DNA from 3 places in the Novosphingobium rhizovicinum genome. Region 1 is predicted to be linked to each of the others. Evidence: riboswitches for the same ligand, from Rfam matches in the RefSeq annotation. Region 1 holds a riboswitch; each other region holds the start of a gene.

Region 1 (3,512 bases):
GATCGTCGGACCCGGGGGAGTTGGCGAAGGTGGCGACCTCAGCAAGATCCCGGTCGCGACCCTGGCCAGAATGCTGCTCACCGAAGAGCTGATGAAAGCCAATCCCAACGCTGTCGATGCAGTGTCATACCACTTTTATGGCGGCGTTTCGCAGCGCTGCGCGAACACACAGGCAGAGCAGGCGCAGCAATCGCAGGCGCTGACACCCACATGGCTCGATCTCACCCTGCGGGACTGGAAATATTATTCGGGGCTCCGCGACAAGTACGAGCGGGGCGATCCCATGTGGGTGACGGAAACGGCGCAGGCTGCTTGCGGCGGAAGTCCTTGGGCAGCGACTTTCCTGGACACGTTCCGGTATGTCAATCAGCTCGGCCTGCTGGCTCAGAAGGGCGTGCGCGTGGTGTTCCACAACACGCTTACGGCATCGGACTACTCGCTGATCGAGGAGGGTACGAAGAACCCGCGGCCGAACTATTGGGCAGCCGTGCTGTGGCGCAGGACGATGGGTACGACCGTTCTGGCCTCTCCTCCTTCGCCGGCGGAAAACCTGCGAATCTACGCTCATTGCCTGCCGGAATCGAACGGGGGAGTGGGCATGGTCGCTATCAATTATGGCGATACACCGCAGGTCCTGACCTTAGGCGAAGGAGCAAAGGTCTGGCTGCTGGAGGCGCCATCTGTTGACGGAACAAGCGTGACGGTGAACGGCCAAACGCCTCACCTGCAAGCGGACGGCTCCCTTTCCGGTCTGCGTGGCGTATCAGCAGGACCTTCAACGCGCATCCCGGCGACGTCCATAGCGTTCTTCACCAAGCCCCACGCGGGCAACGCCGCCTGCAAGTGAATGGAGTGCATCACTGATAAGACGGTGGGCTGTTTGCCACCTCATACGCTTGCTCACTCTTGTGATGCGACATTATGCCATTGCGCATGTGCAGAGGTTCGCTGCGGTGCATGCTCCAGCGCACGGACCGGTGCGCTGCAAATCCGGGCGTGAAGAGCGGCATGACCTACACAACGAGTTCTGTCAGACCGGCTGAACCGACGCAGAGCCGCAGGCCGTCTGCCCTCTTCCGTTATATCGAAGACCTGCAAGGAGAGGCGCCCCGGGGCAGCGTGCTCGATGCCGGCGATGTCGCTGACCGGGCGCTGGCGGCGGCACTGGCAGTGCAAGGCGAGAATTTGAGAGCGCGGGCCCTGAATCAGATCGCTCGCGGAGGTCGCCTGAAAAGCGGTTATGATGATGTGCTGGCTGCAGAGCGGCTTCCCGGCGCGGCGGAGTAGACAAGCAGGAACAATCTCCGCGTCGCAACACAGTTGCTCCGGCAAATCGCTCCAGCCGCTTCGCATGAATGGAGGCTTGCGGACCGACCTCGCACCTACTATCCGGCGCGCGTCCGGCACCGCTCCAGTAGCGGCGCCGGATAATGATCGCGCCGGTGCCTTGAGAGAGGCTTAAAAGGGAACGCGGTGAGGACGGTTCAGGCGCATGCCTGAAGGTCCAAATCCGGGGCTGTCCCTGCAACTGTAAGCGGTGAGCGCGATGCACACGCGGCAGGACACACGTCTTTGTCGCAGCCACTGGGCCGGACGCTAAGTCATGCGAGGCCTGGGAAGGCCGTGTATCAAGCGATGACCCGTGAGCCAGGAGACCTGCCGGCGTCTGGTCGCTCATGCTTTGGTCCAGGGGATGGCCCAGGCACGGTTCTTCCGTCGAGCGACGAACGAGCGGCTGGGGCCGTATCGGTTCGTGCCGCGGGCGCTTTCTGGCGTCCGCCCGTTGGCGCGCGCCGACCGTTCGTGCGGACGCCCCGCCTACGTCACCTGATGCCGACGGGGCACTTTCAATGGCTTTTCATCATACAGACACGTGTATTTTCGCGCTCGTGCTGAGCATGCTTCTATGCTCACCGGCGTCCGCGCAGACGCAGCCGGCAGCCCGAGAGGACGATCCGACTGGCGAGATCATCGTCACCGGCGTGGTGGACCCGCTGCAGCTCAACAAGGTCAGCGAGGGCGGAAGCCGGCTCAATCTCACGCCGCTTCAGACACCGGCGAGCGTCGAAATTCTCGATGGTGATGCGATCCGCCTGCGCGGCGACCTTACGGTTCAGGACGCCGCAGCCCGCGCCACCGGTATCGTGAACACCTCGGGCGTATTTGGCTACAACCTCTCGGCTCGCGGGTTCGCCGGTCAGAACAGCGTGATGCAGCTCTACGACGGCATGCGGATGTACAACAACACTCTGACGTTCCCGGCGGACCCGTGGATGGCGGAGGCGGTCGAAGTGCTGCGCGGACCCGCTTCGGTTCTCTATGGCGAGGCCGCGATCGGCGGTGCGGTGAACGTCGTGCGCAAGCAGCCGAGCGATGAGTACCAGCACGCCTTGCGGGCAGGGCTGGGGTCCTATGGGTTTGCGAACCTGGCGGCAGGCAGCGGCGGCCCGGTTACCGATCGCATCGGCTACCGCGTCGATGCCAGCTATCGCCAGTCCAATGGCTGGATGGAGCGTGGTGACAGCAGCGCTATCGCTCTTTCGGGTGCACTGCGCTTCCACCCGACAGAAACGCTCAGCCTGACTGTCTCGCACGATTACAGCCGCCAGAAGCCGCGAACCTGGTTCGGTGTGCCGCTGATCGACGACGGGCTCGACCTTTCGATCCGCAAGAACAACTACAACGTCAGCGATGCCGACTTGCGCTTCCGCGACAACTGGAGCCAGCTGCGAGTTGAGTGGGCGCCAAGCGACACGCTCACGCTGCGCAGCACGTTCTATCATCTGACCGCGAACAAGTACTGGTTCAACAGCGAGAACGCCAGGTGGATAGCCGCAAGTGCCACGGCGGCAGCGACCATTCGCCAGTCAAGCTTTCTCGAACTCTACCATCTTCAGCGGCAGACAGGGAACCGTACGACTGCGACGCTGTCGCACGATCTCGACAGCGGGATCGACAATCGCTTCGTGATCGGCGCGGACTACAACGACATCACCTACAAGAACGTCAGCAACAGCGGGAACAACGCCACCCGTCTCGTGGATATCGCTGACCCCTTCGTGGGGCGGTTTATCCAGCAGACCGGGGCTGCGGCGACCCAGGCCCGCTACAAGAACACGATCAGGCAGTACGCGATCTTCGCGGAGGATCGTCTGGCCTTGGGCGATCGTTTCTCTCTCGTCGGCGGGTTGCGGTATGACCGACCCGAAATCGCCAAACGAGACTACATCAACCCCGCCAACGACTTCACCTCCACGCCTGATGCGGTGACCTGGCGGCTTGGCGCGGTTCTCAACCCGGTACCGTTCATGTCGCTCTACGTCTCCTACGCCACCGCGGCTGACCCGGTTGGCGCGCTCGTGTCGACCTCCCTCGCGCAGAGCGCCTTCGACCTGTCGACCGGCAGGCAGTGGGAGGCCGGGATTAAGCATGTGTTCTGGGAGGGGCGTGGCCAGTGGACGTTCGCCGCCTACACGATCACTAAAAAGAGGCTGTTGACCTCCGATCCGCTG
Region 2 (3,512 bases), on a different contig from region 1:
TTAATGATAAAGGATCGCAATAGCAATAACCACCCTTTACGACACCGCCTCCATCTGAGCGGTGAGGCTGTCTGCCATGCGCCGGTCTAGCTGACGGCACAGGGCGAGCCAGTGCAGGCATGCTTGATCATCGCCGTCGCGCCGGGCCCACAATGCGCGATTGGCTGCGTTCTCGGCGGCGGCCATGCCGTGCCGCGCGAAGTGGCGCAGGGCAGCGGCCAGCAGAGACTGATCCAGCCGGTGTCGATCGTTGTCGTTCACCGGGCGCAACTCGACCGACCGGCAGCGGCATGCGCGAACGACAATATTGGATGCCGTGTTTGCTGCGGCGAAGCGGATGGTCATGGGTGCGGCCCTTTGTCGTTATTGATCTGAGAGGCTTAGCCGCATTGTCCTAATCCATCGGTGCAAGTCTATGGTTTCAGAGACGTTGAGGATCATCTGTCCGGCTTGCTGGACCGGCGTTCCGTCGCTCACGTCAGCAGATGAAATGCACGGGTACTCAGTTCACAAGCTGCCGACCGGGCTGGCGATCCACTGGCCGCTGTTGCGATATTCGTCTCGAACCTCGTGACCGCCCGGCAAGTTGTCGCCGCTGTAGAGCGCGTCGCCGCCTCTGCGCGTGAGTTCATTGGTGTAGAGAGGCGCAGCCGTTGGCGCGCCGGTATGAAGCGACGCCGCCGAGCGATCGGCCTGCATGGCTCCCCGATCAAACACCTGCTGGATGTCCACGGGATCGATTGAAGTGTCTCCGGCTTGGGCTGGCGCAGGCTGCCGGGGCCGAGGGCCTGGAGTGGGTTCGCCGCCGAGATAGGCGAAGCGGAAGACCGCATGTTTTCCGGCGGCTCCGTTGAAGCTGTAAAAGCGGTGAGCGCCGATGGTGAGCATATAGCGTAAGCTTGATGCCCAGTACGGATGGACTGCAAGCGTATGATAGTGCGTCGCCAGACCGGCGGGAGTGTAGACATAGCCCGCCAGCGCCTGCCGGGCCACGTTTGCGGCTCGGTCCCAGAACAGACGCTGGGGGCGGCGTGCCAGTGACCCGTCGCAGGTGAACGTGAACTGGCAGCCGGTCGTGCGTTCCGAGCCTTGAAAGACCACGCCGCAGACAGTGTTCGGATATGCGGGATGGGCGACCCGGTTAAGAACAACCTGGGCGACCGCACGCTGTCCGGCATCGGCTTCGCTCGCCGCTTCGTAATAGATCGCAGCCGTCAGGCACTGCTCTGCACGCAAGCGATCGATGCCGCTGTTGTCGACGCGCAGAGGGCGCGCTGCCGGTTCATTCTGAAAGACAGACCCGATCTCGGTCGCAATGGCAGAGTACGCTGCTGGTGCCGGGTTGGCCTCAAGATCAAGGTAGTAGAACGCGGAGCCGGGAAAACTCTCGCCCTTCCGCTCGAACGGCATCGGGTCCATTCCCGCCTCGTGCGCAATTGCGTCGCCGATCCGGAAAGCTGCGAGTGCGTTGGGGTTAGCCGAAAACGCCGGGAGAGCGGCGAGACCCATGAGGGCTGCTGCCAGGCGGGCCTTCTTGCGCTGGGCTTTAGCGCGATGGCCTCGCATGCCTTTGTGTGTCAGCCGTGCCGTGAAATCGCGGGAGCGCTGCTCGTTAAGACAGAGTTGGGCGAGGCGGGCCGTCATGCAATCCTGATTCTAGCGGGAGGGGGTGTACGGCGGCAGACCGTCACCCCCTCCGCATAAGTGCGGGCGCAGCGTAGAACAGCGGCGATTCCCTCGCGTCCCGTCACGGCACAGGGGCCAGCCATAGCCTTAAGAGCTTAAAGACTCCTGCTCCGCGAGCGCGGCGATGGTTCCGTGCAGTTACCCTTGCCAGGCCTGACTTGTGCTTCTATCCGCCCGCTCACGTCATGGGTGCCCGATTGCCGGGCCTAAGAGGGAATTCGGTGCGATACCGAGCTGCCCCCGCAACTGTGACCGGGGAGTCCACTCTCAACCAGCCACTGGTGCAGCTTCGAAGGCGGCCGGGAAGGCGAGGGTGGGCAGCGATCCGGGAGCCAGGAGACCTGCCCAAGACGGTCGTTCCGCGCCGGGCGGGGTGTACCGGAATGCAGCGTGGACCGCGCGCCAAGCAATGGGCGCGGCCCTCTCGCCATGAGCGGCAATTCGTTCAGGGCTGGAGGTTTATCTATGAAGTATCTGTTTTTGCTTGGTTCGTCACTCACGTTGGCGATGCAGGCACGTGCTCAGGACGTGCCGCTCGCCTCAGCGACCGGCGTTGGCGAAGGGACGGAGATCACCGTTCTTGCCACTGGCAGCCGCCTCGACATCGACAAGACTGGTCAGCCTGTCAGTGTCATCGGGACGGCGGAGCTGAAGTCGATCCAGGGCCCCGATATCGCGCGAGTGCTTGAGCGTCTGCCTGGAGTCACGTTCTCGCGAAACGGCAGTCTGGGTGGCACGACGAGCGTCTTCGTGCGGGGCGCCAACTCGCAGCAGGTGCTGGTCCTCATCGATGGCATCAGGGTCGCGGATGTCGCCGCACCGGGGGGCGGCTATGACTTCGCCAACGTCAGCGCCGGTGGCGTCGGGCGCGTAGAGCTTCTGCGCGGATCGAACTCGGTGATCTGGGGTTCGGAAGCCATCGGTGGTGTCATCTCTCTGACATCGCGCGAGCTCAATGGCGTCGAGACGACCGCAGAGTATGGCACGCGCGATACATTCGATGGTCAAGTGACAGCGGGCCTGTCCACAGACCGTTACGGTGTCACGCTGAATGGCGGGTACCTGAGGACTGACGGGCTAAGCCAGGCAGCGGCTGGATCGGAAGAAGACGGTTTTCGACAGTGGCGGGCCAACGGACGCGCTAGGTATGCGCTCACGTCTGCTTTGGAGGCGACACTCACCGGCAGGTACACACAGGGCAAGCTGGAGATCGACGGCTATCCGGCGCCTCTCTACGTCTTCGCGGACACGCACGAGTACCAGAAGACACGAGAGATTGGCGGGCGCGCTGGGCTCGCGTGGTCTTCCGACGCAGTTGATCTGAATGCCGGATACCAGGTTTCAGACACACGCCGCCGCTACTTCGACCCGAGCTCCCCGACGGATCCGACTTCGCAGACACAGGGGCAGAGTCGCCGTGCAGAGCTTCGGGGCGCATGGCGGGCATACGATGCTCTCCGGCTGGACTTCGGCGCAGATCACGAATGGACCCGCATCGATGTCAGCTCTGCGTCCCGCCGCAAGGCCCATCTTTCAAGCGGACACGCGCTGCTAGGCTGGTACTCGGATGCGTTCACAGTGGCGGCCGGCGTGCGCTACGATGACCATTCGCGCTTCGGTGATCGCTGGACGTTCGGTGCCAACGGTAGCGCCGCGCTCGGCGACGACTGGCGCCTGCGCGCGTCGTATGGTGAAGGGTTCAAGGTTCCCACGCTCTATCAGCTTTTCTCGGAATACGGGAACGGAGCGCTCAGACCCGAGAAGAGCCGCAGTTATGACGCAGGCGTGGAATACGGCGACCGCAACGGAGCGCTCCACTTCGCACT
Region 3 (3,512 bases), 280 kb from region 1:
TTCTCGACCCGTGCCTGCAGGATCAGGGCCTCGGCCAAGCGGTACTGGGCGCGCAGATCAACCAGCCAGTAGTCGTCGAGCACCTCCGTGCTGGTGGCGCTGTTGAAGCTCTCACCCGAATAGCGCGCCGCCACGCTGGCGCGCAGACCGTCAGGGAGCTCGATGCCGCCTTCCACATTGGCGAGGTGGCGCGGCACACGGGCAAGCTGACGACCGAAGAAGGCACTGTCCTCGCTCCGGTCCTCAGCCTTGATCCAGCTGTAGTTGCCTTCCACGAACAGGACGTTCCAGCGCGCCGAACCGGTAAGCTCCAGCCCGCGCGCGCGGCTTTCCTTGACGTTGGCATAGTAGCCGAAGCGCGTCGTGTTCGTGCCCGGTATGTAGCAGACCGCTGGTTGCGCGCCGCTGGTGGGGCAATAGGCAAAGTCGATCAGGTTGTCTGTCTCCCGCTCGAACCAGGCTGCCGACGCGTGGAGGATATCGCCGAAACGGTGCTCAAGGCCCACCTCCCAGCCTTTCGCCTTTTCGGGCTCAAGGTCGGCAACTCCGTAGGCACTGAACAGCTGGTAGAGCGAAGGCGCCTTGAAGCCTTCATCGTAGCTGGCCCGCAGAATGGTTGCGCCCCCGTTTGGCGTGAATGCGCCACCGGCGCTGAACACGGTATTGTCGCCGAAGCGGGAGTTATGATCGTACCGCGCCCCGGCATTCAGCGTCAGGCCGGTGAGGGGGGTGATACGGAACTGGCCATAGAGGCTGTCGGTATCGACCCTGTAAGGCTGCAAGGTGTAGGGTGCCGCCGAGTTCGTGGGCGAAGCGGTGGACATCCGCTGCTCCTCCCGCTCGGCACCGAATACGATGTCCAGCATGTCCGCAGGCTTGTAAATGCCCTGATACTCGAACCGGCGGATGCGGCCCTGTGCGTCGAAGGTGATCTGGCGAATGCTGCGGTTCGGGTCGTAGTTCTCCCGGTCCGTCTCGGTCTGCAGCACCGCGAGGCGGTTCACCAGCTTGCCGTCGAACAGCTGGAAGTTCAGCCCCGCGTAGCCCGACCATTCGCCGGTCGTGCCATATGCAGCGGTGTCTCCGCTGAAACCGTCGAAGTCGCTGCGTGCGTCAGCCCAGTAGCCGCGTAGGTCGAGCCAGACGTCGGGCGAGAGCCTGATAGTGGCGGTGCCGCTCGCGGCCTGACGGGAATAGCCGTCATCCTCCGTCCCGTTCGCGCGGGCCGAAATGCCATCGGTGGTGAAGGTCGAGGCGGCGATGCGCCAGTCCACCATCTCGCTTGTACCGCCGATGCCCGCGCGGGCCGACACGGTCTCGTGCGTGCCCGCCTCGATGGCCATGCTTCCTTCCAGCGGCTTCTCGGGCCGGCGCGTGCGCACATTGACCACGCCGCCGATCGCATCGCTGCCCCACAGGATGGACTGTGGGCCGCGCAGGATCTCTATGCGTTCGATGTCGTCCAGCATCAGGTTGGAGAAGGCGTATCCGCCTGCGGTCGAAGAGGGATCGGCAAGGCGCATTCCGTCGATCACCATCACCGTCTGCCCGGCGTCCGCACCGCGGATGCGCAGCGAGGTGGCTGTTCCATATCCCCCGTTGCGCGAAAGGCTGATGCCTGGCGTACGCAGGAGAATGTCGGTTACGGTGATCGGCTGCGCCTCGATGACCGCTTCTTCGTCGAGAACCGTCACGCTGGCGGAGTTGCGCTCCTGCGCGACAGGAGTGCGGAACGCGGACACCACGATGCTTCCGTCAGGTGCATCGTCGGCATGGGCGGGCTGAATGGAAAAGGCAGTGAGGGCCAGTACGGTGGCCACAGAGGTCATGCGGTGCAAGGTGAAATCCCCTACTTGCAAACGGCGTCGGACCCTGCCGGTCGATCGTTGCAAGGAGGCGCGCGCGTGAGGGCCCCCGCAAGGTCGCAGGGCACGACATGACACCTCTTGCGCGGAGATCCCGGCAAGGCGGTTGCTGTCGTTGCGCGAGGGATGACCCCTCCTGACGGAAGGGCCCTCGAACACCCGGTGCACCCTGCCCGGATGAAGAACGACTGCGTCAGGCAGGTCTCCTGGCTTGCGGGTCAACGCCGTTCCGGCCGCCTTCTCAGGACAGGAAGTCCCAATGGCAAATGGCCGGATGGCTCTCCGCTTACAGTTGCAGGGGCAGCCCGGGGTTTTCACCCGAGTTCCCTTTTGATCCCCTCGCGGGGAACCCGTCGCGGCGCGGCCCCTACTGCGGGACGTGACGGCATGCAAGTACCTGCCGCTTGCGGTGCTCCGCCGTCTCGCCTAGGCAGAGGGCGTATCGGGTGCCCGAAAGGGCTTAATCGGGAAGTCCGGGATGGCGGTTCATGATCGCCAAAGCCGGCACTGCTCCCGCAACTGTAACCGGTGAGCGCATCGCCACGGTGCCATTGAAAGCTCCGGCTTTCGAGAAGGCGGCGAAGAGCGCGTTGATCCGGAAAGTCAGGAAACCGGCCTGATATCGTCGTTCCTTCGCGCGGGCGGGATGCACCGGGCGGACGAGGGATCCGCGTTCTTGCGGAAAGTGGCCCTTGGCGGACGACATTCGTGTGTCGCGTCGAAGGAGAGCCGTGAAGCCATGTTCAAGCCCTGATCAGCTTCAGGCGGAAGCATGTTCCGCCTTGCTCCCCCCGTGCGATCGGCGCGGCCTGCGGGCTCGCGTCGCGTTTCCACGTTCAGACCGGAAGCCCTTTATGAACCGTCACCTGTCCACACGTTCCCCGCGTTTCGAATTCGTCGCCTTTTGCGCGCTTACCTTGGTGATGCTGACCACCCGCAGCCATGCCTTGAGCGACGTAGTGCACTTACCTGATACCAGCCTTGCCAGTTTCTTCTTGCTGGGCTTCCTGGTTCGCCGGGCAAGCGCGTTTGCCGGGTTGTTCCTGTTCGGCTTTGCCATCGACGTCTGGACGATATTCGTCATGGGTGGCTCTGGCTTCTGCTTCACGCCCGCTTACTGGATGCTGCTGCCTGCCTATGGAGTGATGTGGTTTGCCGGTCGCGTGGTCGCCGACGGGTTCGGCGAAGAGCGATCAGCACTAGCAGCGGGGATCGCATTGCTGATCGCCGCCACATTGGTATCCAAGCTGCTCTCCAGCGGCGGTTTCTACTTCCTGGGCGGACGTTACCCTGATCCAACCATCGCTGAGTTCCTCCCGCGCCTTGAGCGCTATTTCCCGGGCACCCTTTTTGCCACTCTGCTGTGGTCCGGGATCGGCGCCACTGTCTACGCGGTGTACAAGGCCGCGCAGCCCCGCCTGAGCCGGGCCCACGCGCAGTGAGCAGCGCGCCTTTGGCACTACCGGTTTGCCCCGCCTTATGAGCACAACCGGCTCGTGCCCGGCTCTGATGGTGGCGGCGCCATCATCAGGTCAGGGCAAGACACTCGTCACCGCGGCTCTGGCCCGCCGTCACCGCGACGCCGGAAGGCGGGTGCGTGTCTTCAAGTGCGGGCCAGACTACCTGGACCCGATGGTGCTGGAACGC

The links. A riboswitch is a leader RNA that binds a small molecule or an ion and turns the genes downstream of it on or off. The one in region 1 is predicted to bind cobalamin.
Region 2: another riboswitch for cobalamin. It lies ahead of ABUH87_RS12035 (TonB-dependent receptor plug domain-containing protein); the one in region 1 lies ahead of ABUH87_RS15670 (TonB-dependent receptor).
Region 3: another riboswitch for cobalamin. It lies ahead of ABUH87_RS14550 (TonB-dependent receptor plug domain-containing protein); the one in region 1 lies ahead of ABUH87_RS15670 (TonB-dependent receptor).

Annotation. Positions count from the first base shown of each region.
Region 1 is NZ_JBFNXR010000052.1:318,552-322,063, forward strand. Features, by position in the region: gene ABUH87_RS15660 (hypothetical protein) at 1-847, shown strand, start outside; gene ABUH87_RS15665 (hypothetical protein) at 1,009-1,287, shown strand; cobalamin riboswitch at 1,424-1,678, shown strand; gene ABUH87_RS15670 (TonB-dependent receptor) at 1,851-3,512, shown strand, end outside.
Region 2 is NZ_JBFNXR010000048.1:41,813-45,324, reverse strand. Features, by position in the region: gene ABUH87_RS12045 (hypothetical protein) at 37-345, opposite strand; gene ABUH87_RS12040 (cell wall hydrolase) at 508-1,644, opposite strand; cobalamin riboswitch at 1,857-2,049, shown strand; gene ABUH87_RS12035 (TonB-dependent receptor plug domain-containing protein) at 2,152-3,512, shown strand, end outside.
Region 3 is NZ_JBFNXR010000052.1:41,269-44,780, reverse strand. Features, by position in the region: gene ABUH87_RS14550 (TonB-dependent receptor plug domain-containing protein) at 1-1,829, opposite strand, end outside; cobalamin riboswitch at 2,045-2,234, opposite strand; cobalamin riboswitch at 2,293-2,499, shown strand; gene ABUH87_RS14545 (hypothetical protein) at 2,720-3,307, shown strand; gene ABUH87_RS14540 (cobyrinic acid a,c-diamide synthase CobB) at 3,345-3,512, shown strand, end outside.